Regions from separate parts of the Lactococcus lactis genome, predicted to be linked through region 2. Evidence: riboswitches for the same ligand, from Rfam matches in the RefSeq annotation. Region 2 holds a riboswitch; the other holds the start of a gene.
What was found. A riboswitch is a leader RNA that binds a small molecule or an ion and turns the genes downstream of it on or off. The one in region 2 is predicted to bind thiamine pyrophosphate.

Region 1: another riboswitch for thiamine pyrophosphate. It lies ahead of thiM (hydroxyethylthiazole kinase); the one in region 2 lies ahead of thiT (energy-coupled thiamine transporter ThiT).

The regions. Positions count from the first base shown of each region.
Region 1 covers NZ_CP118969.1:1,280,767-1,296,956, forward strand. Annotated here, with positions in the region: gene dltB (D-alanyl-lipoteichoic acid biosynthesis protein DltB) at 1-766, opposite strand, end outside; gene dltA (D-alanine--poly(phosphoribitol) ligase subunit DltA) at 766-2,265, opposite strand; gene dltX (teichoic acid D-Ala incorporation-associated protein DltX) at 2,290-2,421, opposite strand; partial or broken gene thiE (thiamine phosphate synthase) at 2,611-3,258, opposite strand; gene thiD (bifunctional hydroxymethylpyrimidine kinase/phosphomethylpyrimidine kinase) at 3,248-4,051, opposite strand; gene thiM (hydroxyethylthiazole kinase) at 4,065-4,817, opposite strand; TPP riboswitch at 4,898-5,000, opposite strand; gene PYW37_RS06470 (glycosyltransferase family protein) at 5,102-7,576, opposite strand; gene wecB (non-hydrolyzing UDP-N-acetylglucosamine 2-epimerase) at 7,566-8,654, opposite strand; gene PYW37_RS06480 (hypothetical protein) at 9,193-9,870, shown strand; gene rplL (50S ribosomal protein L7/L12) at 9,983-10,351, opposite strand; gene rplJ (50S ribosomal protein L10) at 10,421-10,936, opposite strand; ribosomal protein L10 leader region at 10,962-11,087, opposite strand; gene PYW37_RS06495 (hypothetical protein) at 11,158-11,346, opposite strand; gene PYW37_RS06500 (helix-turn-helix domain-containing protein) at 11,362-12,120, opposite strand; gene PYW37_RS06505 (ABC transporter ATP-binding protein) at 12,241-14,067, opposite strand; gene PYW37_RS06510 (ABC transporter ATP-binding protein) at 14,051-15,868, opposite strand; gene PYW37_RS06515 (ECF transporter S component) at 16,017-16,190, opposite strand, start outside.
Region 2 covers NZ_CP118969.1:302,339-319,281, reverse strand. Annotated here, with positions in the region: gene PYW37_RS01725 (ECF-type riboflavin transporter substrate-binding protein) at 1-262, opposite strand, end outside; gene PYW37_RS01720 (methionine ABC transporter permease) at 310-1,005, opposite strand; gene PYW37_RS01715 (methionine ABC transporter ATP-binding protein) at 1,005-2,111, opposite strand; gene PYW37_RS01710 (MetQ/NlpA family ABC transporter substrate-binding protein) at 2,215-3,075, opposite strand; gene PYW37_RS01705 (MetQ/NlpA family ABC transporter substrate-binding protein) at 3,094-3,954, opposite strand; gene PYW37_RS01700 (MetQ/NlpA family ABC transporter substrate-binding protein) at 4,071-4,931, opposite strand; gene PYW37_RS01695 (MetQ/NlpA family ABC transporter substrate-binding protein) at 5,075-5,935, opposite strand; TPP riboswitch at 6,517-6,616, shown strand; gene thiT (energy-coupled thiamine transporter ThiT) at 6,665-7,213, shown strand; gene PYW37_RS01685 (aminoacyl-tRNA deacylase) at 7,306-7,782, shown strand; gene PYW37_RS01680 (biotin transporter BioY) at 7,893-8,441, shown strand; gene PYW37_RS01675 (DUF3397 domain-containing protein) at 8,465-8,821, shown strand; gene PYW37_RS01670 (ABC transporter ATP-binding protein) at 8,852-10,564, opposite strand; gene PYW37_RS01665 (hypothetical protein) at 10,566-11,216, opposite strand; gene PYW37_RS01660 (Rgg/GadR/MutR family transcriptional regulator) at 11,466-12,242, shown strand; gene PYW37_RS01655 (YdbC family protein) at 12,274-12,492, opposite strand; gene murA (UDP-N-acetylglucosamine 1-carboxyvinyltransferase) at 12,529-13,803, opposite strand; gene lmrD (multidrug efflux ABC transporter LmrCD subunit D) at 13,980-15,974, opposite strand; gene lmrC (multidrug efflux ABC transporter LmrCD subunit C) at 15,978-16,943, opposite strand, start outside.

The DNA.
Region 1 (16,190 bases), 980 kb from region 2:
CCATTAAATTGCTGACACCAATAGCGAAGAGTGAGTAGCCAGCAAAGTCAAAGAATAGATAGAGTCCGTAAGCATACATTGATGATGAAACATTCAAGAAGCTTGGGTGTATCGTTGCAGAGATTGCAATGCCATGTAGCCAATATTGGTCAATCAAGTATCCGATGATGAATTTATAAAGGAAACCTTGGAAAATTCTAAAGACACCTTTATTTAATAAATCAAGGTATTTTTCAGTGACAACTGGCGCTTTTAGTTCTTTAACAAAACGTCGGAAGCGGTCAATTGGGCCTGATGAAATCGTTGGATAGAAATAGAGAAAATAAAGAAATTCTTTAAGAGGAACGGCTTTAATAAGTCCGTCTCGTATTTCCATAATCATGGCTACTGTCTTAAAACTGATGTAAGAGATTCCTAAGAATCCAAGAATTGAACCTGGTCCAGGTCCTGGATTGAACAGAGGATGCACTTTGACAATCACTAATGGCAAAATAGAGAGCAGAATGATGAGGTAGAAAACAAAACTCTGATTCTTGTTTTGTTTTACTCGATACCACTCATAGAATTTTACAATGATAGTCTGGAAGACTCCGAAGCCGATTAATGCCCAAATTGTCACTGTTCCCGAAAATGTCAGCCAAAGAAAAGCGATGGTCAATAGGACTTGATACCACATGAGTTTTTTGCCCAGAAGCTGGGCAATAACGATAGGAATTAAAGCAAGTCCTAAAATCACGAAGTAAAAGGGTGTTGAATAGGGTTGCACTAGTTGTCACCTCGCTCTTTTTGGGCGAGTGCCTTGCGGTCAACTTTGCCATTTTGATTCAATGGGAACTTTTTAAGATAAACAAACTTAGTTGGCATCATGTAATCCATAATTGTTTTTGAAAGTTCAGCTTTGAGTTCTTTTGTGAAGGCGCGTTCGGCTGCACGGTCTTCAAATGTTTTTTCTGTTTCTAAATAAGCGATTAATGCGGTGACTTTATGCTGGTCATTTGTTTTCGGTAAGACTACCGCTTTTTCAATCTCTTTTAAGTTTTGAATATTGGCTTCAATATCTTGAAGTTCAATACGGAATCCATTAAATTTAACTTGAAAATCAATTCGTCCTTGGTAACGGAGCATTCCGTCAGCGGAAATTGAACCGGCATCTCCTGTATGATAAGCGGGTTTTCCGTCGACTGTGAAAAAGGCTTGCTCAGTTTTTTCTGGATTTTCAAAGTAACCTTTGGCTACCGAATCACCAATAATGATGATTTCCTTATCCATAATTTTTAAGTCAACACCTGGTTTGGCAAAACCAATTGGGACACGATCATTTTCTGTCAGTAATTCTTTCGTGATTTTTACTGACGAAATGGCTCCTGTTGCTTCTGTTGGACCATAGGTATTGTATATATTTGCTGACGGAAAAGCTGTCAGTAATTTTTCTGCTGTTTTCTTTGTTAATTCTTCACCGCAGAAAATAAATTGAACTAATTGAGGGTGTTCTTTCTCAGTGAACGAAGGGTCCAATAAGCAAATATCAACAAATGATGGTGTTGAAATCCAAGTATTAATGACCGTTTTGTTCAAACGTTCAAAAAGTAATTTGAAGTTGGTTGTTTCGTCACGTGAGAGTGAAATTAATGTTCCGCCAGTTGTAAGACTTGGATACAAGCTGAAAATTGATAAATCAAAGCTGTAAAGGGCTTGTGACAAGATTTGATTATTTTCATTTTTCATAAAATCATTGTTCATCCAATTGGTGAAAGTCACAAGATTATCATGACTGACTTCAACACCTTTTGGTACTCCTGTTGTTCCAGAAGTATAAATAATATAATTGCTGTCATTTCCAGAAACAGCTTTAGAAAAATCAAGTGCTGGAAGTTTGTCAGTCAAAATCTGGTCAGTAAGTTCAAGAGAAATTCTGTCAGTAAAAAGTGCTTCAAAATCTGCTGACAGCTCAACTGTAGTGAGTACCGCCGCTGGTTTTGCCGCTGATTTAATCATTTCTGTCCGCTCAAATGGTGTGTGAGCATCAACAGGAATATAAGCGTGACCAGTTAAATTTGTCGCAAGCATGGCTGCTAAAGTGATAAAATCGTTTTTACCGAAAATCAAGATTGGACGCTGATTTAAATTGCGTTCATTGATTTGTTCTGAGATATGTGAAACCGCGGCAAATAATTGACGGTAAGTAAATTTCTGCTCACGCTCGGCAAGTACAATAAGGTCTGGTTCTTTTTTTGCAATTTCAAAAATTTGTTCTAATAATTTCATAATTAACTCCTTCGATAATTCTCTCTAAAATTCGTTATAGATAAAGTGTGCTCCGCCAGTATGACTGTAGGAATAAAGATAGAGCAGAATTAAAATAATTATAAAGTAAAATACTGTTTTAGCCAAAAATAGACGAATTTCTTTTTTCTTGTCCATTGGAACTCCTTTTAAATATAAAGTAATAAGAGGTTTTTAGAATAATCAGTTAATCTCATATCATTTATGACTCTGATTATAACATTTATTAAAGAAAAAAAACTTACATTTGTGTAAGTTTAATTTATATAATAAAAAGAAAACGGAATCATTTTGTTTTGTTGTATTTTTAAGGGTACAACATCTTTTTCATCTAATATTTTGCTTAATTTTTTGAACCATATTTTTGTAATTTTCGGATTCTGTCAGCAAAGAAATTACCGCAACTCCACCCAAACCAATTTTTGAAAGCTCTGTCAGTGAATTTTCAGTAATTCCACCAATTCCAACAGTTGGTAATTGATTATGCTCAAGCATTTTTCTTAAATGGTCAACCCCAATTGGTTCTGCTGCGTCGGACTTGCTATTTGTTGGATAAATTGGACCAATTCCCAAATAGTCAGCTCCACTTTTTTGAGCGCTTTCTAATTCCATATCATTACTGACAGAAAGTCCTACCCACATTTCTTAGCCAATCAGCTCACGAATTTTACTGACAGAATCATCGTCTTGTCCGACATGAATCCCGTCAGCTGACAGTTCACGCGCTAATTCAACATCATCATTCACAATAAAAGAAACAGCCGCTTTCTGAGCTACTTCTTGTAGTCTTTTTGCTACTTCTAATCGTTGATTATTATTTTTATAAATTGTTCCCTTATCACGAAATTGATAAACCGTTACTCCACTTTTTATGATTACAGAAATTTTATCGATTGCATCATCAATTGAAAGTTTTGGAAAATCTTGTGGGCCAGCAATAAAATACGCCCTCAGGTCTAAAATTTTATTTTTCATTAATTGTCACCCAATGGTTTAACGGTCCATGACCGTGACCAACATTAATTGTTTGTGAAATAGCTTCAGTAATAAACAATTTAGCTTTTGGCATCACTTCTTTTAAATCTTCTCCTAAAGCTAAATGAGCTGTAATATAAGAAGAAAGTGTATCTCCGGTTCCGTGTGTTCTTTCTGTCAGTAATCTTTTAGAGTCATAAGTACTGACAGAACCATCTGTCATCAATAAATAATCTCTGACCAGTTCTCCATTACCATGTCCCCCTTTAATCAGCACATTTTTAGCACCTAACTTTTGAATATCATGAAGGGCTTTTAAAATTTCCTTTTCGTCAATAATTTTATAGCCACACATAACCTCTGCCTCTTCCAAATTGGGAGTGACCAATTCTGCTAAAGGTAACAATTCATTTTTTATCAAATCAATGGCTTCTCTTGTCAAAAGAATTGCCCCGCCTTTAGCCACCATTACTGGATCCACCACCAAATGCTTCGGTTTATATTTTTTCAAGCCTTGAATTACCGCTTCAACTTGAGCAGTATCAAAAAGTGCCCCCGTTTTAGCTGCCGAAATTTCCAAATCAGAAAATACTGAGTCAAATTGAGCCAAAATAAAAGCTTTATTTGTCGGTAAAATTTCTTGTACTCCATAGGTATTTTGCGCTGTCAACCCTGTCACAATTGTTGCCGAATATACTTTTTGATTATGAAAAGTTTTTAGGTCAGCATTAATACCAGCCCCACCAGAAGAATCAATTCCAGCGATTGTCACAACTTGAGAAACATCAATCATTTCTTTTTCTCCCTTATATAACCTCTTGCGTCGCTTGATAAATTTTATCAAGAAGACGATTCACAAAATTTCCTGGTAGATTTTCTACTTGCTCAGTAGCTTTCACACCAGATTCACCGAAGAATTCTGTCGCTTCATAAGCCGCCTTAAATAAATCATCAGATACAGCCGCAAAAGTTCCAACAATTGCTGACAACATATCCCCACAGCCAACATTAATTTTAAAAAGTGGACTATCAGTTTCAACAAATAGTTCCTCAAACCCATTAGAAATAACATCAACTTTTCCAGTTTGAATAATGACTGCCCCTGTTTTTTGAGCAGCAACTCGCGCGTGCTCAACTTCTAAATTTGACTCAAGTGCATCAATTCCTTTGTTCAAGCTTTCTTTATCAGCAAACCAAGCAATTTCCGCTGAATTCCCACGAATGATATCAAATTTCACCTCTTGCATTAATCTTTTGACAAAATTTGCTCTAAAAGGGACATTGACAGCAACTGGGTCCAAAATTAAAGGTTTGTGCTTTTGATTTGCTAACTGACAAATAGTCAAAAAAAGCGGATAATCCTTTTCTGAAATGGTTCCAATATTAACCACTACAGCATCTGCAATTTCAACTAAAGTTTCACTTTCTGAAATTTCCGCAGTCATTAATGGTGAACCACCAGCAAAACTAATCGCATCCGCAACTCTTTGTGGAGTTACAAAATTCGCTAAATTTAAGATAAGTGGTTGTTTTTCTTGAATCTTTTCTAAAATTGACATCAAAAAACTCCTTTATAGACACAAGGAGGGCTCTAGTATGATAAGAAAGTAAGCTAAAAGATTTTCATAAAGAAAATACAATTAAAACTCGGACACATTCTTACGCAGGTCTTAACCTGTTCAAGTCTGATGGTCTTTCTCAACCGGTAATTTTAGTTTTTACCAGTACCCATTGTGTTATTGATTTATTTTTAAAACTACAACTACTTTAACATATTTAAACTAAAAAAACTAATTTCGCAAATATACAAAAGAAAAAACCTAGCCCAAAAGGCAGGTTTTTCTTATTTTTTATACTCATCAATATGAGGGTCAACACTTTCTTCTTGACGATTAGTTTTTACCCAATCATTTTTAGAGTTGAAATATCGAATGGCTGACTGTGGATAAATTTGAGTTAAAATAAGTAGAAATTTCGTCAGATTAACCGTATCTTTCACTACATCCCACACCCTTGTTTTTTCTTGAGATTTTCCTTTGTTATAAAGAATAGCCCATACAAAATTCACAAAGATAATATAAATTGACATCACGATAAAAAGCACAACAACAATTTTAAGTGATTGAGTAATCCCTGATAGGATAGCAGAATTAACAATCATAATCAGTGTATAAATTACAATGATATATTCAATCCCCATTAACCAAGGTTTCAGTAGGGTCATCAATAATTCAAACTTCTGTTTATTCTGCAATTTTTTTGACCGAATCGTCGGTAAAATATATTTTGAAGATTGGATATTTCCCTGCGCCCATCGCACTCGTTGTTTAACCAAAGCTTCATTATCATTGATAATCCCTGTTTGTTCAATGTAAATATCATCAAATTGAGCATTTTTAACTTCAATATCTGACAGAAACAGACGGGTTGATAAATCAAAATCTTCCACAAGAGAATCTGTCCAAGGGTCTTCATTCAATGCCTGAAGAGTACTTAATTTACAGAACTGTCCATTTCCACCAAAAGCAACTGTATTGGTCAAAGTCCGAAACATCTGTGTCGCATTGATAATTTCAGAAAATTCCAAGTCTTGTGAAGCATCTTTAAGCAAATTGGCAACACGAACCTTGGATTGCAAACCAGTAAGCTTAGCATCATGATTGAAAACCATATTTACTTTTTCAAAATAATTGTTATCAAGTTTTGTATCGGCATCAATTATCGCAATAAGAACATCCTCCGGAGCAATTCCAGCTTCTTGAATTTGCTCACTAATTTGATAATAAGCCCAATTCAAAGCCGTCCCTTTTCCTTTTTGCGCATTAGGTTTAATACGTCTTAGAACATTCAATCGAGAATCTTGAATTTCAGAAATTTTTTCTAAGCTCCGATCATCACTTGCATCATCAATAACAGTTACTACCAAATTCTCATAATTATTTTTCAAAATACTTTTCAAAGTCGTTTGAATAACCAATTCTTCATTCAAACACGGAATCAAAACATAAATATGAAATTGTTTTTTTATTTTCTCATCTTTGAAATCTAATGCTGTTATCTTTTGTCTTTTATTATATGAATACCACAAAATAACGACTTCTACCGTATAGTAAAGAAATACGAAAACTGAAAAAATAAAGAAAATATAATTGATACGGTCAAAAATATCAAAAACCAAATAACTTTGTTTCCAATAATGATATCTTACAATATATAAATAGAGGAAAGGCAAGCTTGAACCAATATATAGCAATATCTTCGTTCTTGGTCTGATAAATTTTTTCAAACCTGTATAGATTGTCAAAAGCATAATCACAACAACTTCAAAAATTTGTAGCGCAAAATAACTATTGAAAATTTTGTTATTAAAATGAATAAAATTAGTTGGTGGATTAAGAAGGAAAAGATAAGCATAAACTCCCAGAGCAACCAGTATTAATACATAAATTGGTTTTAATGACAGTATCTTTTTCTTTGATTTTTCTCCCTTATATCCAATAACTAAAGCAAAAGCAATAATTGGTAGGACGAATTGAGAAAATACAGTCAATCCTTCTATCCAATGTGCCAAAAAGACATTATAGTTAAGCTCAATGCTATTAAAGAAACCTTCTTGAGCAAAATTAAAGGTAATATTTACTTGAGTTCCTGAATAAACGATTAATGCAACGATGTAGACAACTAAGAGCACATAAACCGTATATTTGATATTCTTTCCTAATTGTTTGGCATCAATCCCACTAAATTTACAAAAACTCAAATACATGATTGGCATAAATGGTACAATCAGATACCTGATATCCATATTACTGACAATCGAGAAATCAAACCCCTGATGTTCAACCAAGAATTTAATAATGAATTGAATCGTTATAATTGGCAATGTAACGAACCACAAAGAAGCAATCAATGTTGCTAATTTATAAATTAACCTCTTCTTTGTTGAAACATAATAAGCTAAAGCACAACAAAGTAAAATGAAGATAGCAATCAAAAATCGGAAGGGAAATAACTGTGGAACAGCATGTTCCCCACCTATAAGGTAAGTCAAGGAAACGATTAAGCGATTGGAACCATACATCAGGAAACCAAAGACACCGAGAATACTCAAATTTCTAACTGAATTCGGAATTTTTTCGCTATCCGTAATGATAAAAAATGAGCTAAGCATCAAAGGAGCCACAAAAAAGAAAATGGTAAAGAATTTTTCTCTAGAAGTAAAATTTGATAAGCGGAAAATAAACTCAAAATTAAAGAGGAAGATAAAAATGAGACAGACAGACTGGAAAGACTTTAAATTAATTTTTTTATTTTTCATTTAGAATATTAACAATCTGCAAGGAAGTTGTTCCGTCACCATAAGGATTCTTACTTCCTGACATCCTTTCATATTTAGTCTTGTCTGTCAGTAAAGTCCGAGTCTCATTAACAATATTTTCTTTTGAAGTCCCCACAAGTTTTAAAGTACCAGCCAGTACACCCTCGGGTCTTTCAGTTGTATCACGTAAAACAAGCACTGGAATCCCTAAGAAAGCCGCTTCTTCTTGAATTCCACCAGAGTCAGTTAAAATCAACTCGGCATGACGCATCACATTATGAAAGTTAATTGTATCCAGCGGGTCAATGATTTTAATATTACTATGTTCCAGTAATTTTTGCGCTTTTTCACGAATGATTGGATTCATATGAATTGGATAAATGATTTTATGTGTTTCTTTAAATTCATCAGCGATCTCTGCAATTCCATCAAAAATTTCTTCTAAATCACTCAAATTTTCACGACGGTGAGCCGTCACTAAAATCATTTTCTTATCAGCTTGCCATGATAAAGCTTCATTTGTATAATCATCCTTTAAAGTATACTGAAACATATCTATAGCACTGTTTCCAACTACAAAAACCTGTTTTTTGGGCTTACCTTCTTTTAAAAGATTTTCTTTCGTCATTTCCGTTGGTGTAAAATGATAATCAGCCATTAAACCAACAATTTGACGATTCATTTCTTCAGGAAATGGTGAAAATTTATTGTAAGTTCGCAAGCCTGCTTCAATATGTGCCAACTTTATCTGATTAAAATAAGCAACCAAACTTCCAGCCAAAGTAGCTGCAGTATCACCATGAACTAAGATGACATCTGGTTGTTCCTTTTTAATAATTGGGTCAAGACCGCTAATTGATCCTGCCACAATTTCTGATAAACCAGAATATTTTTCCATGATTTTTAAATCGTAATCAACTTCCACAGAAAATTCATCTAAAAGTTCATTGAGCATTTCTTTGTGCTGCCCTGTGTTAACCAGAACAATTGGATTGCCTTGCCTTTTCGCCTCTTGGATTACTGGATAAACTTTAATAAATTCTGGCCTAGTCCCAAATATAAAGAGTAACTTTTTCATCTCTACCTCACCATCTATTTTTATAAATATACTTTTTGCTTCATCTAAAATTATTCCTGTTGTAGTTTATTACCTACTTCACTTCTATTCTAATAGATATTGGTTTCAAGAGCAAATATATTGCATGGAATAAGATTAAATTTGGAATTTATTAGCCTATTAATCTATTAATAAAATACATAAATCAATTAATTTTGTAATTATTAGCTGACAATTATTGATTAAATCTGACAAAATAGATTTTCATTAGCACTTTATTCATCTTTTGTAGACAGTCATTGTCAAAAAAAAAAAAAAGAGAAATTCTCTTTCTTTAAAATATATTCAATTGAAATTTTGTGAATTTTGATTTATTTTTAAGTCTGAAAAGACAAGATATTCTTTAATCTCTAAACAATTATTGAAATTAACAGTAAGCTCTTCACATTAAAGATACACAAATCATTATCATTTATAATAAAAATATTATAAAATAAGATTATAATTATAAATTGTAGTTTTACTTTTTAATTTTTGAATGATGAGAAAGGAGTCTCCTATGAATCCAAACAAGCAATCAACAACTTTTAACTATTATTTTAACATCACTGATAAAATGAAAAACTTTATTAAAAATAGTGGCACTAGTCCATCTGTCAAGTTTGAAAATAGACAAGATTATCAGCCTATTTTTGATAATAAGCGACAAGTCGGATTGACAATTAGTTCAAACGTTAGTCAAACAGAACATGAAATTGCTGATTTTTCGCTCACTCTGCCTGGTTACCACTTTGAAGGTTGGAAAATTGTTCGCGATAGTCATTATGTGATCCCGCATAATATCTACCGCGAGCAAGCTGCACTCTATGCTGGTGCAAATTCTGCCTTACACAAAACAGGAATAAGCCCCGATTTCCTTTGGACTGCAGGTGATTACCTTCAAAATGTTGGTAAAGAATATGATTTATATGCCCAGTGGACACCTTTAGAATACGAAATTCGCTATTCTTCTCGTACAATAAACAAGGTCGAACTCTCTTGGACCCACCCCTCAGATGTACGAACAGTTGAAAAAAATTTCATTCCCTATCTAAAACCCGAGTTGCGTGGCTACGAGTTTGCCGGTTGGACAAGTATCGTCGATTCAACTGAACAAACAATTTTTGAACCATATACGATTATTCCTGCTGGTATTGGGCCAGTTAAACTTATTGCTCTATTTGAAGAAGTATTTTGAAAATTTGAGACTCATAGATAGCAAAAAAAAATACTACCAAGAAAAGACTTGGTAGTATTTTTAATAGAAAATCGATAATATTCAATTTTCTTTTTAAACAAGAATAAAATTCTTATTTAAGTGTGATTGAAGCACCAGCTGCTTCAAGTTTTTCTTTAACTTCGTTAGCTTCTGATTCAGAAAGACCTTCTTTGATCATTGTTGGTGCACCATCAACGAGTTCTTTAGCTTCTTTAAGTCCAAGACCAGTGATTCCACGTACTTCTTTGATTACTGCAACTTTTTTGTCGCCAGCTGATGTCAATTCAACGTCGAATGAATCTTTAGCTGCTGCTGCTGCATCACCAGCACCTGCTGCTGCTGCAACTGGAGCTGCTGCTGTTACGTCAAATTTTTCTTCGATTGCTTTTACAAGTTCAGAAAGTTCAAGGATTGTTGCGTTTTCAAGTTCAGCAACGATGTTTTCAATGTTCAATGCCATTTTAATATTCTCCTATTAATTTTTTAGTTTGTTGCGTAAATCCGCCGATATAAGTAATGTTGCTTATAATTAAGCAGCTGATTCTTCTTTTTCTGCAACAGCTTTGACTGCAAGAGCCACGTTGCGGACAGGTGCTTGAAGCACTGAAAGAAGCATAGAAAGAAGTCCATCGCGGCTTGGAAGAGACGCAATAGCTTGGATTTCTTCTTTAGAAGAAACTTTACCTTCGATAACACCAGCTTTGATTTCAAGATTTTCAGCATCTTTTGCAAAGTCAGCCAAAACTTTTGCTGGTGCTACAACATCTTCGTTAGAAAATGCTACTGCTGATGGGCCAGAGAATGCTTCTGACAAACCTTCAAGACCAGCTTTTTCAGCTGCACGACGCAAAACTGAGTTTTTAACGACTTTGAATTCAACGCCTGCTTCACGAAGTTGTTTACGAAGTTGAGTATCTTGATCAACTGACAAACCACGTGAATCTGCAACAACGATAGATGCTGCTTCAGTCATTTTTTGTGCGTAAACATCAACCAATTCTGCTTTCTTAGCAATTGTTGCTTCATTTACTTTGTAATCGCTCATTTTTTTACCTCCATTTTATTTTGGTTGTAGAAATAAAAAATCTCTACACACAAAAGACATAGAGAGTTCAATTATCATTTTGATATTTGTCCTCGGTAGGAAGTTTATGACTTTCGTCCCCTACTGTCTTCGGTCAGTTCTTTTAGAACCATAAATAAGTATATCAAAGTTTTTCTGAAATTGCAAGACTAAACTTATTCTTTTTTCTTTTTTATTTTAGTTCATGCAATGTTCTTTTGGTTTTTTGAAAGATGAAAAAATTTGACATTAACAATCTTTTTTTCCTTTTTTATTTTCTCTTTGCTATCATTTTCTATCAATTTCTGTGAAAGCCATAAAACTAATTCATAAGCAATTGCAAAAATTGATCCAATTCCCAGTATTGGTAAAATTTCTCTTATCCAATTCATTTTTAAGCCCTCATTTTAATCTATAATCTGTGATTCTTCAATTTCTTCAAAATTATCAACTACTGGTCCAATAATTCGGAAATTATCTTCCTGTCCTAGATAAAAATCCTTGTATTGTGGATCTGGATTGAGTGAATGAATTCTAAATTGTCCATCTTCTTCTTCAAATACTTGTTTGATATACAAACGTTCTTCGCCCAAATCTCCTTCAGCAATGGCGTAAATATCCCCACTCCGACCAAAACCAGTGTGTAAGAATGTTGCAATAGAAAAATTAGGGAATTCAGGTTCCATCGATTCCCCTTTTACTCTGGCTGCACCATCATATCGACCAAGAGTTTCAGATGTGTAAGCTTTGTAGTGGCCACCTGTATTGCTTTGAGATTGACCAAAACCTGCCGATAATTCTTCATCTTCAACAATGGCATAATCTAAAGAAGAACGTCTGTAGGTTTTCAAATTAATAAGCTCTGTTTTATTTTGTTCAATGAGAAAATCCGTAAAATTAATAACTGATTCTTGTTGTTCTCCTGTCAGTGAACGATAATTATCGATTAATTGTTTTTCTGCATTATTATCAGTTTCTTTGATTAATTCTTGAATAGGTAAATCATAGATATCTGCTAGTTTTTCTAGTATTTCTAACGTTGGGTTGGTTGATTTTTGTTCCCAAAGTACATAAGCATTTTGCTTCATTCCTAGCTTTTCTGCTAATTGACTCTGTGTCAATTTTGCATTTTTTCTTAATTTTTTTAAGTTCTGACCAAAATTCATAAACTCTCCCTTCCCGATTCTTTATTAATCTTTCTTATATTATATCGCTTATTTTATTTTTTGTCAATATTTTTTATCAGAAAAACTGATAAACGAAAAACCGCTGCTATCAGTGGTTTTTCATAGTTCTTTTTGTAAAGTTTGAATTCGATACATATCTGCATAATAACCATTAAGCTCTAAAAGTTGGTCATGATTTCCTCGCTCAATAATTTCTCCCTTGTTCAAGACTAAAATTTGGTCAGCATCTTTAATCGTTGATAAACGGTGAGCAATTGCCATTGTCGTTCGATTTTGTCGCATATTTGTCAGACCTTCTTGAATAAGCGCTTCAGTTTCAGTATCAATATTGGCTGTTGCTTCATCTAATAAGAGAATTTTCGGATTACGCACAATCGTTCGAGCAAAGTTAATTAATTGACGTTCACCGGCCGAGAAGGCAGCTCCACCTTCAATTACTTTGGTTTCGTAACCATTTTCCAAATCCTTGATGAATTTGTCAGCTTGAACAAATCGAGCCGCTTTTTTGGCTGCTTGGTCAGTAATCTGTGGATTCATCATTTTGATATTGTCAGTAACTGACGCAACAAACATAAAGGAATCTTGCAATACTAAACCAATTTTTTTCCGAAGTTCTTCTTTTGAATAACTTCTAATGTCCTGATCATCAATCAAAACTTGACCTTCTGTGAATTCATAGAAGCGCATGAAAACATTAATAATACTCGATTTTCCTGAACCTGTATGACCTACAAAAGCAAGCGTTTCTCCAGGATTCACAATGAATGAGATATTTTTCAAAACTTGATGTTCTCCGTCATATGAAAAACTGACATTGCGAAATTCAATTTTTCCTTCTTGAATGATTGGAAAATTGTTGACAGATTTTCTGTCATTAAATTTTTCATCAACATTTTTACTGACAGAAGTTGAAATTCCTTGTTGTGGCGCAAATTCTTTTTCTTCCATGATTGTCTTGATACGACTAGAGGCTACCAATCCATTTGAAAAGTTTGATAAAGAATCCATCAATCCTGAAATAGGATTAAAGTAAATTTGTACATTACTGATGAAAGCATAAATTAAACCAGCCTCAACCACTGCATGTAGACTTCGATTAGAATACATCAACAAGACAACAACAATTGAGATGGCCATCAAAAAATTAACCAAAGGGCTCAACAAAATTCCATTAATCTGAATCACTCGTTTTCGATAACCATAATATTCATCATTTGTTTTTTCAAATTCATTTCCTAGTCTGCTCTCTTGACGAAATTGTTGAATAATTCTCATCCCAGAAATGTATTCATTTAATTTCGTATTCAATTCTGAACGCTTAGCAAGCATGGCTTGATAAACTTTTGTACTCACTTTTTGATAAATCAATACTGCCAAAATCAATAGGGGAAGAATCAACAACATCACAAGCGCAATTTGGTGGTCAATAATAAACAAAGCAATGAAGGCAATGATAATAGAAAGCAAACTTGTTAATGCATTAAACAAAGTCTGCCAGAAATCAAATAAATCGGTGTCATTTGTGATTCTGGTGATTAACCAACCCGTCGGTTTTTTGTCAAAATATCGCATGCCTAGCTGATGAATTTTTCGATAAACTTTCTTACGAATGTATTGATTAACAAAAATCGAACCATTTTGCAGATAATTCCATTTGAAAAAGAAAGCAATTGAATTGATTATTGCTAAAATCAAATAAAGACCTGCAAAATAGAAAATAATCTGGTCAGTCGCTTTCATAGGTGTCAAATAAGAATCCATAAAAACGGACAAAACAAAAGGCATAAGTGAAGCCAGACCAGTTGTAATTACACTAAAAACAAAAGCCCAAACGAAATACTTTTTGAAAGGTAATAAGAATTTGAAAATAAATTTAAAAACTTGCCAACTTTCTCTGACAGACATTTTGTCAGTAGATTTCTCCATTTTCTTCTCCTTCCCGATTTACTGACGAACCTGTCAGTAAATTCTCATCTTCATCATTCGCTGTCAAATGACTTTCAATCTGTTGCATTTGCCACATTTGAGCATACCAACCTCCAGATTTAATCAAATCTTCATGCAAACCACGCTCAATCACTTTTCCTTCATCTAGTACGAGAATTTCATTAGCTTCCATTACTGATGACAATCTGTGACTGACAACTAACGTTGAACTTTCATGACGTAAGGCCTTCAAATTTGACAAAATTAACTGTTCAGTCTTGGCATCAACAGCTGACAGCGCATCATCTAAAATCAATAATTTAGGCTGAATAAGTAGCGCCCTCGCAATAGATAACCTTTGCTTTTGTCCACCAGAAAGTGAAACGCCACGCTCGCCAACCAAAGTATCATAACCTTCAGGAAAAGCAATAATATCATCATGAATTCCAGCTGTTTTAGCTGCAATTTCAACTTCTTCTTGACTCGCTGACATCTTAGCAAAGCGAATATTATCTCTGACAGACATCGAAAATAGAAAATGTTCTTGCGGAACATAACCAATCGCTGGCAAATATTCATCTAATTGATAATCCATAATATCATGGTCAGCAAAAGTAATATGTCCTTTGTAATGGTCAAACTCTCTCATTAAAAGTTTAATAATCGTTGATTTTCCTGCACCTGTTCGTCCGACCAAACCTAAAACATGACCTTCTTTTAAATTAAATTGAACTTTCTCCAAATTGCGCCCTTCATTCTCATTTGGATAAGTAAAACTTTCAATATCAAAAAGGAGTTGACCTTCTTTTGGCATTTTCAAAGTACCTTCAGAAATTTTTGATTCCGCTTTTTGAGCTAATAATTTTTCTACTCGACTGTATGAAGCTCTTCCACGTTCAATAACATTAAAAAGAACACCAATAGCAAACATCGGCCAGACCAAATTTCCGATATAAGTCATAAAAGCAACTAACTGACCAATCGTTAAAACATGGTGAACAACATAGTAGCCCCCTAAAAGAATGGTTAACGTATAAGATAAACCAACAATTAAAGTGATTAAAGGATCGTACATTGAGTCAATCCAATTGACCCTGATAAAGGCTTTATCAATATTATCTAACTTAACTTGGAAATCAGCCATATCTTGTTCTTCTTCACCAAAAGATTTGATTGCTTTCATTCCTGTAATCGATTCTTGGACCTTATCATTCATTTCAGAGAAGGTTTCTTGGGCATGTTCAAAACTTACATGAATTTTATCCCCTAAAACTTTAGATACTAGCGCGAGTAAAGGCAAAGGAAGGACAGCAATAATCGTCAAACGCCAGTCGATAAATAAGAGCATAGCAATGATTGTCATCCCGCCCGTCATTAAAGAATCTGCCCAAGTCAAAACACCAAGTCCAGCAACACTCTGTATCGCTTGTAGGTCATTTGTCGCATGAGCCATCAAATCGCCAGTCCGATTTCTCTGATAAAAAAGGGTATCCATTCTTAAAAAATGCCTAAAAAGCCGACTACGGATTATTTTTTCCAGTTTAAAGGCTTCACCCCAAATATTTGTAGACCAAAGAAAACGAAAGCCATATTCAACGAGTGCAGTGATCAATAAAATACCAGAAAAACTCAAAATTAAGGGTAAAGTCAGGTTACGCTTAACAATATGGTCAATAATTTTTCCGATAATTAAAGGCGGAATCAAGTGAGTTAACGAAACAATAAAAAGGGCTAATAGACCAACGCCATAACCTTTTCTCTCTGCCTTAAAAAACCACCATAAATCTTTAAAAATTTTCATACAGTCTATTCCATTTTATTTTATAATATTCTAAATATTAGTATACCATAAAGAAAGCGTTTAAAACAGACTATATGAATTGAGATTCCCACTTATTTACTATTTAAATAAAAAAAGAAACTTCAAATCAATGAAATTTCTTTTTTTATTAAGCATTATAAAATTTAACGACTTTGTTTTTCTTGAACACTGCAACAATCAATCCAAATACCAGAGCAAAGATGATGTACTGCAAAGCATTAAAAGGTAAAACTACTGTTAAAAGATAAGTTGGATTCAAAGTAACTGATAGAGAACCCATATTAAAAAGATGAGTTGCTCC
Region 2 (16,943 bases):
AGCCCATTAAACCTGAGCCTAAAACCCAAGTCCACCAAGGCGCACCATAGAGAAATGAATCTTTAAGGGCATGACCAATAAATCCGATCAAGAAACCAGCTAAAGGGCCAAATAAGGCTGAAAATAGGGCAAGGACCGCATATTGCAATTGAATACTAGTATTTGGAATTGGTGTAGGAATATTAATTAGCCAACCAATAATCACAAACAAAGCAGCTCCAATCCCAGTGGCAACAACAATTTTTACAGAGTTATTTTTCATTGTTTCTCCTTTTTATAAAATATTTTTATCTAAAATTATTTGATAAATTATCGATGTGAAACCCGTCTAGCTAAGAAATCACCAACAAGCTGAACCAATAAAACAAAAATCAAGATTAAAATGGTTGCAAACCAAGTCACATCATTGGCAAAGCGATTATATCCATAAGAAATGGCCGTATTTCCTAGTCCACCAGCTCCAATCGCACCAGCCATTGCAGTCAAACCAATCAAGGAAATTAAAGTAACGGTTGAAACACGAATTAAACTAGCTAATTCTTCACGAAGATAGACCGTGAAAACAATATCGAGAAAATCAGCTCCCACCGTTTGAGCTGCTTCAACTTTTCCATGGTCAACAGACTCAAGCGAAGCTTGAACTTGTCTGGCATAAAAAGGAGCCACTCCTAGAGCCAATGGAACTAAAGCCGCAGTAACACCAATCTGCGTCCCCACCAAAATTTTAGTCAAGGGAGCAATTGCTGCTAATAAGATAATAAAGGGAAAAGCCCGTCCGATAGAAACAATTTTATCTAAAATCCAAAATAATGGTCGATTAGGTGTAATCCCATCTTCAGCAGTCACCACAACACCAATTCCAAATATCAATCCCAATAAACCACCAATAAGTGCTGAAATAAATGTCATATAAAGCGTTTGAACAATTGCTGTCCACCAACCCGTCTCACCTGTCCATCCTAAATAAACCACATTAGGAAATGTATGTGCAAACCATTCTGCCATTAGTCTACCGTCCTTTCAATTTTACCTAAAACTTCAAATTTTAAATGTCTTTCAACGAAATATGCCTTTGCGGCAGCCCGATGTTCACTTGAACCTTTTAAGGTCAAAACTAATGAACCAAAAGGTTGTCCTTGAAGTAACTCAACATTACCATAGAAAATGTTAGTTGTTACATCAAATTTTTTCGTAATATCAGAAACCACAGGGTCTTCAAGCTCTGAACCTGAATAATCTAAGTGAATTAATTCTTCGTCATCTGCTAATTGTGCCAGAAGTTCTGTTCTAGAAAGACTGGCAATAAAACGATTGACCGAACTTGTAGTTTCAATAAATTGTTTCGTTAAAGCTTCTTTAGGTTGTGCAAAAATATCAATTAATGAATTTTGTTCAATGATTTCACCATTTTGCATAACAGCTACTTTATTAGCAATTTCCTTAACCACTTGCATCTCATGTGTAATTAAAACAACTGTGATTCCTAATTTTTCATGAAGAGATTTAAGTAAATCTAAGATTTGATTGGTTGTTTTTGGATCAAGTGCTGATGTTCCTTCATCTGAAATCAAAATCTCAGGGTCATTAGCAAGCGCACGCGCAATAGCAACTCTTTGTTTTTGTCCCCCAGAAAGCTGAGCTGGATACTTATCAGAAAGCTCTTCTAAATCAACCAATTTTAATAATTCGGTCACTTTATCCGTTTTTTCCTTTTTTGTAAGATAACGTTTTTTCCCGTTTTTATCTTCGATTTGGCTATGTTGTAAAGCAAAAGCCACGTTATTGAAAACTGTTTTTTCACTTAAAAGATTAAAATGTTGAAAAATCATCCCAATCTTTTGACGAAACTCACGTAATTTCGCGCCAGTAAATTTTACAGGATTTTCACTATCAAAAATCTTCTCACCATTAATCACAATTTGACCTTTGGTCGGTTTTTGAAGGAGATTAATGGTTCTGACCAAAGTTGATTTACCAGCCCCAGAATAACCAATTACTCCATAAATATCCCCTTTTTCAATGTGTAAAGTAGCATCTTTTACTGCTGTGACTAATCGTCCTTTCTGATGAAATTGTACAGAAAGATTATTTAATTCAATAATTGCTGTCATATTGTTTTCCTTTATCTTTTTTCATTCTCTGTCAGTACTGACAAAGTTATTTTCTCTTTTGTCAGTACTGACAGAAAATCTCGTCTCTGACGAGTTTTCTTAGTTACAATTTTAAATTCCAAGCGGGGAGTTCTCCACCATCTGGATATTCTTTTTTAATGGTATCAGCGATATTTTTTTGCTCATAAGCCTTGACCACTTCTTTATAAACTTTATTATTTTTATCAGACTGATTTGCCGCAATAAAATTAATCCATTGAGCTGAATCTTCATTTAAAGGTTCTTGATAAATTGATTCTTTCTCCGAAATTTTTGCTGAAATAGCAAAATTATAATTAATGACTGCTGCAGCAACAGAATCAAGCGCACGTGGGGTTTGACTTGCATCAATTTCTTTGATAATTAAGCCTTTAGGATTATCTCTGATATCTTTAACCGTTGCTAATGCTCCTCTAGAAGTATCAAGTTTAATGAGTCCTGCATTTTTTAAAACATAAAGGGCGCGGCTTTCATTGGTAACATCATTTGGGATAGCAATCTTACTTTTATCAGGAATTTCCGTCACATTTTTATACTTTGTCGAATACAAATGAATCGGCGTAATAATTGTATCACCAATTGATACGATATTTCCATTATTAGCTTTATTCCATGATTTCAAGTAAGCGTAATGTTGAAAGGCATTGAGGTCCACTTCATGGTTAGCCAAAGCTTTATTGGGCTGATCTCCGTCAGTAAAATTGACAAATTTTAAAGTAATCCCAAATTGGTCTTTTGCATTTTTTTGAACTTGTTTCCAAATGGCATCTTCTTGTTTCCCACCAGGCATCAAACCTATTTTTACGATTTTACTGACAGAAGTAGATTTACTTTTTCCCTGTCTTAAAGTAAAAGTGATTAGACCCACGATAATAACCAGCAAAAGCAAACTTCCAAAAAGAATTTTTCGATTTCTTGGATTCATAAATAAATCCTTTCATTTTCAAAGTTTCAAGTTCCAAGCTGGCAATTCTCCGCCATCTGGATATTGTTCTTTGATTGCTTTTTCTGTCGCTTTTGAAGCATAAGCCTTGGCAACTTCTTTGTAAACTTTATTATTTTTTTCTTTACTTGTCGCAGCAATAAAGTTAATATACTGAGCAGAAGTTTTGTTGAGAGGTTCCATATAGACAGACTCAGAATTTGGTAAGCTGGCTGCGGTTGCATAATTATAGTTAACCACTGACAAAGCAACAGAATCAAGCGCACGCGGTGTTTGGCTTGCATCCACTTCCTTGAATTTCAATTGATGCGGATTTTCTGTGATATCTGGTAAGCCAACTAATTTGCTAGAATCACTTGTTGTCAATTTAATCAAACCTGCACTTTGGAGCACGAACAATGCCCGACTTTCATTTGAAGCATCATTTGGTATTGCAACGGTTGACCCTTCTTTTAAATCTGACAATTTGCTGACTTCTTTTGAATAAATGTGCATTGGTGTAATATAAGTATTTCCTACTGCCACAATATCACTCTTATGTGCTTTATTCCAAGTTTTCACATAATTATAAGATTGAAAGGCATTGACATCAATATCTCCCGAAAGAAGTGCTTCATTAGGTTGATTATAATCAGAAAAATAAACAAATTTTAGCTTTAAATCATATTTTTCTTTGGCGGTTTTAGCTACTGATTTCCAAACCTCTTGGTCTTGCTTGTCCCCACTCATGATTCCAACCTTAACTGTTTTTTGAGCGGTTGATTTTTTACTTGCTTGATGATTTAAACTAAAGAAAGCAACCAAAGCAACAACGATAATCACTGCAAGTGCAACAATAATATTTCTATTTTTCGGATTCAAATTTTTCCCCAAATTCTACTGAATACTTATAAAATATTCTATTTCACAAGTGTTCAGACCTTCTTTGAACGATAAGTCTCTCAATGAAGAGAGACTTATTTGAGTATTAAAAACAATTATTTTAATTTCAAGCCCCAAGCAGGAATTGTACTCTTGTCCGGATAAGCCTTAGCAATAGTTTTTTTGGTTGCTTCTGTTTCATAAGCTTTGACAACATCTTTATAAACAGTGTTGTTTTCGTCTTTTTTATTAGCAACAATAATATTAATCCATTGTTGGCTATCTTTATTAACTGGTTCTGTAAAAATGGCATCAGATTTCTTTAAACCAGCAGTAACGGCATAATTATTATTGATAACTGCTGCATCGACTGAATCTAAAGCACGCGCAGTTTGTGAAGCATCAAGTTCTTTAATGACCAAATTTTTTGGATTTGATGTGATATCTTTGACAGTCGCCAGTGTTTGACCAGAAACATCCAATTTAATCAAGCCCGCAGACTTCAAGACATAAAGGGCACGACTTTCGTTAGAAGCATCATTTGGTACCGCAATGGTTCCACCCTCTGTGATATCTGAAATATTTTTGAGTTGTTTTGAGTAAACGCTGATTGGCGAAATCACTGTATCCCCAATCGCCACTAAATTGCCATTATTTGCTTTATTCCATGCTTTTAAAAAAGCATAATGTTGAAAGGCATTTAAGTCAATATCGCCATTTTTCAATGCTGTATTTGGCTGAGTATAATCCGTAAAGTGTGTGAATTTCAAAGTAATTCCATATTTATCTTTAGCAGTTTTAGATACCGTTTGCCAAATGCTGTCATCTTCTTTTGTTCCTGTCATTATCCCAATTTTCACTGTTTTATTTACCGTTTTATTTGCTTGAGATTTTTGACCAAAGCCGATAAATGCAGCAATAGCTACAATAACAACAACAATTATTCCAATAATTATATTACGATTTCTAGGATTCATAATCTTCTCCAATTTCTACTGACCAAACCGTTCGTAATCAGTTTGAGTCTTCTGTCAGTAAAATTTATTAGCCCTAAGGCAGAAATTTCTAAAGTAGAAATTTCCAAAGTTTTCACCTAACCGTTACTTTTTAACGAAATTACTTAGTCGAGTTTCAATCCCCAAGCAGCAATTTTTCTCTTATCAGGATAAGCTTTCTCAATTGCTTTTTTCGTTGCTTCAGTTTGGTAGGCTTTGACAACTTCTTTATAAATTTTGTTATTAGCATCTTTTTTATTTGCAACGATGATATTAATCCACTGCTCGCTATCTTTGTTTACAGGTTCAGTATAAATAGACTCTTCAACCGTTAATTTTGCTGTTGTTGCAAAATCGTCATTAATTACTGCCGCTGTAATTGAATCAAGCGCACGCGGTGTTTGTGCCGCATCTAATTCTTTAATGACCAAATTTTTTGGATTTGAATTAATATCTTTGACTGTCGCAAGTGTATCACCTGATACAGAAAGGCCAATCAAACCAGCATTCTTCAAGACATAAAGTGCGCGACTTTCATTTGAAGCGTCATTAGGTACTGCAATTGTATCTCCTGATTTAATTTGGCTCAATGAAGTAATTTTTTTAGAATAAAGACGAATTGGTGAAATTGTTGTATTACCAATTGCTTTCAAATCACCGTCATTAGCTTTATTCCAAGCATTCAAGAAAGCATAATGTTGGAAGGCATTCAAATCAATATCGCCGTTTTTCAAAGCTGTATTTGGTTGTGTATAATCTGTAAAATGAGTGAATTTTAAAGTAATTCCATATTTATCTTTAGCTGTTTTAGAAACAGTTGACCAAATGGCATCATCTTCTTTTGTTCCTGTCATTATTCCAATATTCACAGTTTTATTTGCCGTTTTACTTTCACCAGATTTATGATTAAAACCGAAAAATGCAGCGATAGCAACAATTACAACAACAATAACGACAATTAAAATATTTCTGTTTCTTGGATTCATTTCTTCTCCCTTTTTTCTAATTGATTTATTTTTCAAAATCAATTATTCCCCTTTTGATAAACTTTTACATCTATTAGAAAAATTAACCGTGCACCTGTTAATTTTTCTAATACTAAACAAATTCTTCAAGATAAAGCGCTCATGCTAAATAAAAATAGCTCATTTCATATAAAGAAACGAGCTATATCGTGGTACCATTCTTGATTTAAGCACTTTTTAGTTCACTGAAAATTTTCAGATTCCAAAGGCAACTTTCAAGTTCAATAACGAGAACCATTCCGTCAAGAGCTTAGTTAAACCTCACTCTTGCTACGCTTATCAAGCCATTTTCATTGCTTCACTCAGGCTTGCTCTCACCGCTACAAGCTCTCTGTGCTGACCTTCACAATTACTTACTCGACCGCTTTTATTTTGTCCGAATTTGTGTATAGACTTATTCTAACAGACTTTCGTTTTTTTTGAATTATTGATTTTTTATGTTGCCTTAAATATTTTTTAAGTTTAATTTATAAAATAGATTAACAATCTTAAAAAAATGCTTTTCAACTTAAAATATGCTAAACTTAAAGAGTAAAAATAAATATTTGCACAATGGGTCTATTGACAAAACTGTCAGTAGCGAGAAATACCATCTGACCTGATCTGGGTAATGCCAGCGTAGGAATGTGTTAAGACAAATGTCTAATTTCTAACCCTCCTTTTGTGCGCATCAAAAAGGAGTTTTTTTTTATGTCTAATTCTAAGTTCAATGTCCGTTTATTAACGGAAATTGCCTTCATGGCGGCACTCGCCTTCATCATCAGCCTTATTCCAAATACTGTTTATGGCTGGATTATTGTTGAAATCGCCTGTATCCCAATTCTTATTCTCAGTTTTCGTCGCGGCCTAACAGCTGGACTTGTCGGTGGATTAATCTGGGGAATTCTGTCAATGATTACTGGACACGCTTATATTTTAACCTTGTCTCAAGCTTTTCTTGAATATCTCATCGCCCCTGTTTCACTTGGAATTGCTGGACTTTTCCGCCAAAAAACAGCCCCTCTAAAACTTGTACCAGTTCTTTTGGGAACTTTTGTTGCTGTTCTTCTTAAATACTTCTTCCATTTTATTGCCGGAATCATTTTCTGGAGCCAATACGCTTGGAAAGGCTGGGGAGCCGTGGCTTATTCTCTTGCTGTCAATGGAATCAGTGCAATTTTTACTGCTATTGCTGCATTTGTCATTTTGATCATTTTCGTCAAAAAATTCCCTAAACTTTTCATTTATAGCAATTACTAATAAAATCTGTCAGTAACTTTTACAAAAAATAAAATCTGTCAGTAAAATTACTTTATCTTGTCAGTCAGCATAAATTCTTCTATAATAAAGCTATGTCTAAAAAGCAAAAATTAAAGAAAACACTTGTAGAACAAATTCTTGATAAGGCAAAAATTGAGCATACTGGACTTGCAATTAACGCTTTAGAAAGTAATAGCCTCCCTGTGGATATCAGTCGCAGTGATATTTATAAAACCCTAGCACTAATCGGCGATAAAACTGGTCCTGTCATTGGTATTCTTCCACTGACAGAGCATTTATCAGAAAAAAAATTGGCCAAAGTTTCGGGCAATAAAAAAGTAAGCATGATTCCTCAAAAAGACTTGCAAAAAACGACAGGTTATATTCACGGTGCAAATAATCCTGTAGGGATTTGGCAAAATAAAAAATTCCCAATTTTTATTGATTCTATTGCCTTAGAGCACGACTTTATCGTTTGTTCAGCTGGCGAAGTTGGGCGTAGCATAAAAATCGCTCCTAAAGTTCTCGCTGACTTTGTTCATGCTCAATTTGTCGAAATTAGAGAATAAAATTACTGACAGAATTTCTGTCAGTAATTTTTTGTTTATTAGAGCAAGAGTTTGCAAAAATTCTTCTTTTTTAGTATATTTTATTTTATACATAAAACAAAGGATTCTTAATGCAAAATACAAAATTATATTCTTTAACCCTAATTGCTCTTGGTGCAGCAATTATTGCAGTTCTCTCTCCTCTGTCTATCCCAATTGGTATTGTGCCCGTCACCTTACAAACACTTGCCGTAGGACTTGTTGCCACAGTACTAAAAGCGCGTGAAACTTTTTTTGCCATCTTACTCTATCTCCTGCTAGGATTTATTGGAATTCCCGTATTCACTGGAGGGACATCAGGAATTGCGGTTCTTTTTGGTCCAACAGGTGGTTTTCTAATTGCCTTTTTAATAATGGGAACCCTTATTTCTTTTGGCCTTCATCAAATTAATTATAAGACCATCCCTGCTTTTATCATAAATATTGTAGGACACCTGCTTATGTTAGTTATCGGAACATTGTGGCTCAAATTTTTTACCAATGTCGACTGGTCATTGGCCTTAAAGCTTGGATTCACACCATTTGTCATTGTTGAAATTATTAAAGCTGTCCTTGTTACTATCTTTGGCTTAGCACTTATTCGTGCACTTTCTCACACAAATAAATACTTTACAAACTAAGGCAAAACCGATACAATTAGTCTATGTTTATAAAAGTACTTATGGCGCTTTATCCCCTTATTGTCTTTATTGCATTGGTTTTCATTTTCAAGTTTTTTAGACTTCGTCACTTAACCAATCGCAAACTAAAAATTCCAGATGTTTTTACAATATTTCTCATCTTAGGGATGCAAATTTTTTCTAAAAATGTTACAAGTATCAGCATCATTCCATACTACCTGCTAATCATTTCTGGCTTAGCGCTTGTTTTGTTGTTGCTTGATTTGCTTTATTATAAACAATTTACCTATCGTCGCTTTTTAAAACTCTGGTGGCGCTTGACCTTCTTTATTACTTTGATTATTTATCTTATCCTTATTGTGATAACATTTACCCATTAAAAAACTGTCCGATTGTAATGAGCAGTTTTTTTATTCAAATTGTTCTCGATACAAAGACGCATAGTTTTCATTTTTTAACAGATTTTCATGAGAATCAAACCCTAATACCTTGCCTTTATCTAAGTAGATAACTTTATCAGATAATTTGACTGAAGTCATTCGATGAGTAATCCAAATTACTGTTGCTCCAGCAGACAGCTCCATCAATTTTTGATAGAGTTGTTTTTCACTGTGCACATCAAGTGCACTATTAGCCTCATCAAAAAGATACAGTTCCACATTATTTTTATAAAAAGCTCTAGCAATTGCTAACTTCTGCCATTGTCCTCCTGACAAATCAGTTCCACCAAACTCCTTGCCCAATTGAAGTTCTGAATTCAAATCAGGCAATCCTGAAAATTGTAAAGCTTCATCAACTCCTGTTTTCTCTTCAAAACTAATAGAATCTCCGACAGAAAATTTAAATCTTGAAAAATCCTGAAATACAGGAGAAATTTTTGCCCAGTAGTCTTCATGCTTTATTTCTCTTAAATCTTCATTATTAATTAAAATCTGACCACTTGTCGGAGTAAATAAATCAGCTAATAATTTCAATAAGGTTGATTTCCCGGAACCATTCTGACCTACAATAGCGATTTTTTCCCCCTTTTTAATCCCAAGAGAAATACTTTTAAGAACTTTTTGATTTTCTTTTGGATAGGCAAAGGATACATTATCTAAACTAATTTGATTGATTTCAGTAATACTTTTATAGCCGGATTCAGTGAATGACTTTCTCATCAATTTAAGATATTTCTCCAACCACATCAAAGTATCATAAAGCAGGTCAGATTCCTCTACTAGGCCATTCGAGGCCGAAATTGCTGCAACCAAACTTGAAGCAAAACCTACGACAATTCCAAGAGATAATTTACCTGAACGAACTTGAAATACAAGATAAATAAAAGCGAACATTGATACAAGTGAACTTATAATAATAAAAATCAAAGCAATTCCAAATTGTCGCATGCGTATCCGATTTTCTTCCTTATGTACCGTGTAAAAGAGTTTCCAATACCGTTTCTTCAAAAAATCAAAAACATTGAAAAGACGACTCTCTTTAGCATAATCACGATTTAAGGCAATTTCTAGTAGATAATTCATCTTACGTGCTTCTGGTCGCCTTGTTACCAAAGTTTCAAAAGCCTCCTGTTGAATTCGATAATGAATTAAACTTTGAGGTACTAAAACAATCACGATTGCTAAAGGTAACCACCAAGTATAGTTAAAAAGTAAAACAAGCAAAGAAAGTAAAGAAATAATATAACGAACATTGGAAAGCGTGAAAACAATTAAATTTACTGGTCGCCAAGAAAGTTCACTCCTAACTGTTTCCACATCATTATAGAATTCATCATTTTCAAAAACTTCCAATGACTTGATTTCACTTGCTTTATCTATTAATTTTTGATTAATGTTTGCAATCAAGACGTCCGTCAAATAACCTGAAATAGCCGTTGTCGCTGGCGGAATAATATTTGAGATCAAAAGCAAAACTGCCCAAAAAATTCCCCAACTCATCGAAAAAACCGAACCTTTAGCCAGTTCGGTTGTTACTTTTTGAATAGAAAAAATAATCCCTGTCGGAACAAGTGCTTCAATCGGAACCAAAATAACAAGCACAAAAGTCCCCCACCTACTCGCTTTAGAAAAAGTTTTCAATCCCTCAAAAAGCAACAAAAAATACGATTTAAATTTTCTCATATCATCTCCAGTTAATAGGCTTCACAAAGACATTGTAAATCCAATCTATCTCCCTATTAGTCATTTCCAAAACACTAGAAACTTTATATCTTTGTCTCATTTTACTACTCTCATCAAATGAAAGAATCATTTTAGTAAATGGCTCCATATGAGCAATTTGAAATTGTCGCCCTGCTTCATCATACTCATAAATATTTACAGCATTTTCAAAACTATAATACTCATCTTTGGTTCCGTCCAAATTTAAGATAGCTGTTTCTTCCATACCATTCCAACAACTTGTACGATATTTTCCACCTGAAATAAATTCTGGAATTCCACGTAAAAATTTACGATAAACCTTTCCAAAAACTACTGGCAACATACCCTCAGCCGTATTTTCGATACAAAATTCACTTTCTGTTCCTAATCTATATAATTGATTCATGCTACTGATGATTTCCACGTGCGAAGAATTCGTACTGATAAGTTGCCCCTCATAAATAATTGTCCCAACTTTCAAGTCTAATAATTCTCCATTTACCATAACTGTTGCAGAATTTGAACTTTGGCTAACATAAGTGACTCTATAAGTAGCATTAAGTGTAGCACTCCCAAGTTTATTTAAATATACTTCATGGCTACCAATAGCTTTTCCATCTATATAATTCATCTATTTTTCCTCCATACTTTTATTTTTTCGGTTATACTATAATCTTAAGCATTGCATTGGACCCACCTTCTTTCAATATATAAAATCAAAAGACTTTAATTAACTGAAAATTATGAAATTATTATATAATATTATTAACATTAAAGTCAACGCTTTAAATAAACAAAAATAATCATATATGAACATATGGAGAAAGTTATGGATACTAACTTAGGAAGAACCTTTAGAAGGCTGAGAAAATTTAAAAATATGGAAATTAAAGAAGTGGCTAGCGAAGATATTTCTTATGCTCAAATTTCCAAATTTGAAAGAGGGAAAACGGACATGACGCTTACAAAGTTTCTTAGTAGTCTTAAGGCAATCAATGTCAGTCTTGAGGAATTTTATCATGAAGCCTATTTTTCTAACTTATCTAAAGGCCCTCTTTTTAATTATGACTTTTGTCAAAAATTTGAAATTGAAGATAAAGAAAAACTTCATCAGCTCCTTAAAATAGAGACCGACTTGCTTACGCTTCACCCCAGTATAAAATGTCACAAACTCAATATTATCCAAATCAAATCCCAACTTCATCTGATTGACCCTAATATTCAAGTAAATAAAAAAGATACTCTCTATCTAAAAGAATATCTGCTTTCAATTAATAAATTCTGTGCCTATGAACTTTATCTGTATAGCTCTTGTCTTTCTCTCCTTGATAATAAAACACAAGAGCAATTAATTCAAAAAATTATATCCGCTGAAGATGAATATTTAGACTTTATCAGTCCTAAAATTCTTAAGATAATTCTTCGCCTCATTCCCATATTTATAGAAAATAATTTTTTAGATTCTCTCCCCTTGCTTTTTACATATCTTGAGTCACATACTAAGAGTGATTTATTTTTTTACGAAAAAGTAACTACGGTCTATTTGAAAGCATTATATGAGTTGAAAATAAATCCTGAGAATCATGAGGCCTCTTCTCTTTTAAATTCTTATAGCGAAGTCTTTAAACTTTTCAACTCTCTTGAGACCGAGCATTAAAAAATTAAAAAGCCCTGAAATCTCAGGGCTTTTATTTATTTCCTAATTCTTTTAAGAGAACACCAAATTCTTCTTCAGATAAAGTAATTCCTTTACCCATTTTTTCATGGTCAGGTGACCAAGTACGAATGTCATATTTAGGTTCGGCATCATTCCAAGAAACACGATTTAATTCTTTACGCCAACCTTTTGCATTTTCAGAGAGAACAATCAATTCTTCAATGATTTCAAATTTTAATTTATCAGCCATCTTATTTCCTTTCTCATTAGTCTATACGAAAATAAATCACTTTTGTAACTCTTCAATCAATTGAATATCTACACCAACAGCAGTCAATTTTTCAATGATGTGGTCATAACCACGTAGGATAAACTCAATATTAGAGATTTTTGTAGTTCCACTGGCAATAATTCCAGCAGTAACCAAAGCCGCACCAGCACGTAAGTCAGTTGCTTGAACACAACTACCAGTTAATTCATTAGGAGCGTCATAAATAATTCGATCGTCTAAAACAGAAATATTAGCACCCATACGAGCTAATTCAGGGACATGATTGACACGTTTTTGATAAATCGTATCAACAATTGAACCACGACCTTTTGCTTTCAATAAAAGTGGTGTAATTGGTTGTTGCAAATCCGTCGCAAACCCTGGGTAAGGAACAGAAGTAATATTGACTGATTTTAGATTTTCTGATTTATGAACTTCAATACTATCTTCACGAATGGTCAAACCTACACCCATTTCTTCAAGTTTAGCAATGAAAGATTCCAAGTGTTCATAAATAACATTTTCAATGATGACACCATCTCCCATAGCAGCTGCTAAGGCAAGATAAGTTCCCGCTTCGATACGGTCAGGAATCACCGTATGTTGAGCACCGTGCATTTCATCCACTCCAGTAATGCGGATAATGTCAGTCCCAGCTCCTCGAACTTGTGCGCCCATATTATTTAGAAGTGTCGCCACATCAATAATCTCAGGTTCACGGGCAGCATTTTCAATGATAGTTAAACCTTTTGCACGACTAGCAGCAAGCATAGTATTAATTGTTGCCCCAACAGAAACAACATCCATATAAATGGTTGTTCCAACTAACGAATCACCAATCACTTCTAAGTGCTCAGCTTCTTCTTCTTGAATCTTCTTAGCCCCTAGAGCTTTAAAGGCTTTATCATGTAAATCCGTTGGACGAGGGCCTAAATCACAGCCACCAGGCAAGCCTACTGTTGCCTGACCAAAACGTCCCAAAAGTGCCCCATTGAAATAATAAGAAGCACGTAAAGAGTTGATTTTTCCATAAGGAAGGGGACGAGAAACAACACTGCGTGTATCAATCACAAGTCGTCCTTCTTCAAGATTTCGTTCAATTTTTGCTCCCATGATTTCCATGATTTCGACTAAACTTGCAACATCAGAAATATCTGGAACTCCTTCAAGCGTTACAACATCGTTAGCTAAGATAGTTGCTGGAATCAAAGCGACTACTGAATTTTTTGCGCCAGAAATTGGGATGGTTCCTGAAATACGCTTCCCACCATTAATTACTATTTTTTTCATATTATTTCAAAATCACTTTTCACATTTTTATTGTCTTAAAAAAATTATATTTTTAAGAACCGCTCTCTATTTTAACATTTTATAGTAGTTTTTCATAGACTTTTTTATCTAAATAAAAAATCACAGCTAAAATTTTAACTGTGATTTTATTTTCCATTGCTTAACTGAATAATCTCTTATTCAAAAACAAATTGATTGTGATAAAGTTCAGAGTAGAAGCCACCTTGAGCAACGAGTTCATGGTGATTTCCTTCTTCGATAACTTCACCATCTTTAAGAACAACAATCTTATCTGCATTAAGAATTGTTTTCAAACGGTGAGCAATAACGAATGAAGTACGACCAGCAATAGCAGCTTCCATCGCCCATTGAATTTGTTGTTCAGTTACTGTATCCACATTTGAAGTTGCTTCATCCAAAATCAAAAGTTCTGGATTTGTCAAAATGGTACGTGCGATAGAAATTTGTTGTTTTTGACCAACTGAGAAGACTGATTCATCATCTGAAACATGTGTTTCGTACTTGTCAGGTAAGCTATCAATGAAATCATGAATGTGAGTTGTCTTAGCCACTGTTTCAATTTCTTCTTGAGTAGCATTTGGTTTACCAAACTTGATATTATCAGCAATCGTTCCATCAAAGAGAACAGACTCTTGCAAAACAATTCCGACATTTGAACGCAAGCTATCTAAATCAAATTCACGAATATCAGTTCCATCAAATTTAATTGCTCCACCATTAACATCGTAGAAACGGTTCATCAAGTTCATAACTGTTGTTTTACCTGAACCAGTTGGACCAACGAGGGCAACCATTTGTCCTTTTTTAACATCAATATTAACTTTTTTGAGGACTGGTTTTCCTGGAAGATATTCAAAATCAAGATTTTCGATTTGAATTCCATCTTTAATCGTATCAAATTTCTTACCATTTTCAGGACGAACTTCTTCTGGTTCATCAAACATGACATTCAAACGAGTTGCCCCTGTGATGGCAAGTTGAAGTTGACCAAAGTTTGATGAAATTTGCATGATTGGGTTGTAGTAACTTTGAACGTATTGAACAAAGGCAACCAAAAGCCCTAAACCTGTGGCAATTGACATGCTATCATCGTTAAGAACATAGGCTGTTCCACCAAAGATAACAATGGCAATTGATAAAAGTTGGAAACCATTCATCAATGGGAAAATCATACCAGACCATGCTTGAGCAGCAAAGGTACGTTTTTTAACATTTTCGTTATGTTCCAAGAATCCATTAATAGAATCTTCTTGCAAACCTTCAACGATAATTGCTTTTTGCCCAGAGATTTTTTCATCCATATAGGCATTAAGTTGTGAAACTTCTTCTTGTTGTTTGTCTGTCGCTTTTTTCGATTGGCGAATGATAATCACAGCAGATAAAATGGCAACTGGAGAAGCGGCAACTGTCAACCAAGCAAATGTCACATCTTTATTGAAAATCTGGATAATGACACCCACAAAGACCGCAGCATTTGAAATAACCGAAACGAGTGCTTGGTTTAAAGTATTTTGAATGTTATCCAAGTCAGATGTGAAACGAGCAAGGATATCACCATCTTGATGACGGTCAAAATACGAAATTGTCAAACGTTCAAGTTTACCAAACAAACCTTTACGCATACGATTTGTTGAATGAGCAACGATACGGCTAAAGAGCAAGGTATAAATCAACATTGATACACCTGTTGCTACATAGACTGCAAGCAATTGCCACATTCCTTTCATGAATGTAGAAGTGCTGGCTGCATGTGAAGTTGCCACTGTTTTAAGTGTTTCTAAAGTTGTTCCTTTAGGAAGATTAGCAGTGATTTGGTCTTGTGCTGCTTGTGGCAAAGATTTCACAACTTCAGGAACATTGTGCCAATCTACTGTTTGGTGCATTTGTTGGCTTAATTGTTGATCAATTTGTTGTAGTGCATCTTGGGATTGACCAGCATGTTGATGTGTAAAGAAGTCAGTCACATATTTAGTCAAATTAGTGATGGCGTCCCCCAAAAGTGATGGAGAAACAACCTGTAACCAAGTTGCTAAAATGATGAAAATCATAATTACAGCAAATTGGAGTTTATATCTTTTCAGATAGAGGTAAAAAAATCGGATGGCACGTGTGGTGTCAGACATTTTTCTTGTTGATTTGGTATTTTCCATGTCTTAGTCCTCCTGTGCTTTCTGTGTGTCGTAGATTTCTTGGTAAATTTTATTCTCAGCAACTAATTCTTGGTGAGTTCCTTGACCAACAAGTTTTCCTTGGTCAAGAACCAAAATATTATCTGCATGAACCACTGATGAAATCTTTTGAGCAATAATAATTGTGGTTGTGTCTTTAAGGTCTTTATTCAAAGCTTCTTGAACAAGTTTTTCAGATTTAGCATCAAGGGCTGATGTTGAGTCATCTAAAATTAAGACATTTGGATTTTTAACAACTCCACGTGTGATTGAAAGTCTTTGCTTTTGACCACCTGAGAAGTTATTTCCGCGTTCTTCAACTTCAGAATCATATTGACCATCTTTAGTTGTAATAAATTCTGCGGCTTGGGCAATGCGTGCAGCACGAGTCATTTCTTCATCAGTTGCATCGGCTTTCCCCTGTTTAATATTTCCAGCAATTGTTCCTGAGAAGAGAATTGCTTTTTGAAGAACAATAGAAATATTTTTCTTCAATGTTCCACGGCTAACTGTTTTAAGATCTTTTCCACCAACTGAAACGGTACCTTCTGTTGGGTCAAAGAGTCTTGGAATCAATTGTGCCAATGTAGATTTACCAGCACCAGTCGCTCCGACAATCCCAACCATTTGACCAGGTTCTACTTCAAAGCTAATATCTTTAAGTGTTGGTTCTTCATCATTTGGATAAGAGAATGACACATGGTCAAATTTGACAGAACCTGAAAGAACTTCATCTTTAGCATTTTCATCAAATTTCATGGCTGGATCAGTATTTAACACTTCATTAATACGACCAATTGATACCATACCACGTGAAGCAAACATTGAAATCATACCACCCATGATAATGGCAAACATAATCATTCCCATATAAGTCATGAATGTAGCAATCCCACCAATACTATCTTGGGCAACTGTTGTTGACTCTGTTACAAAAGTTGAAACAAAGTA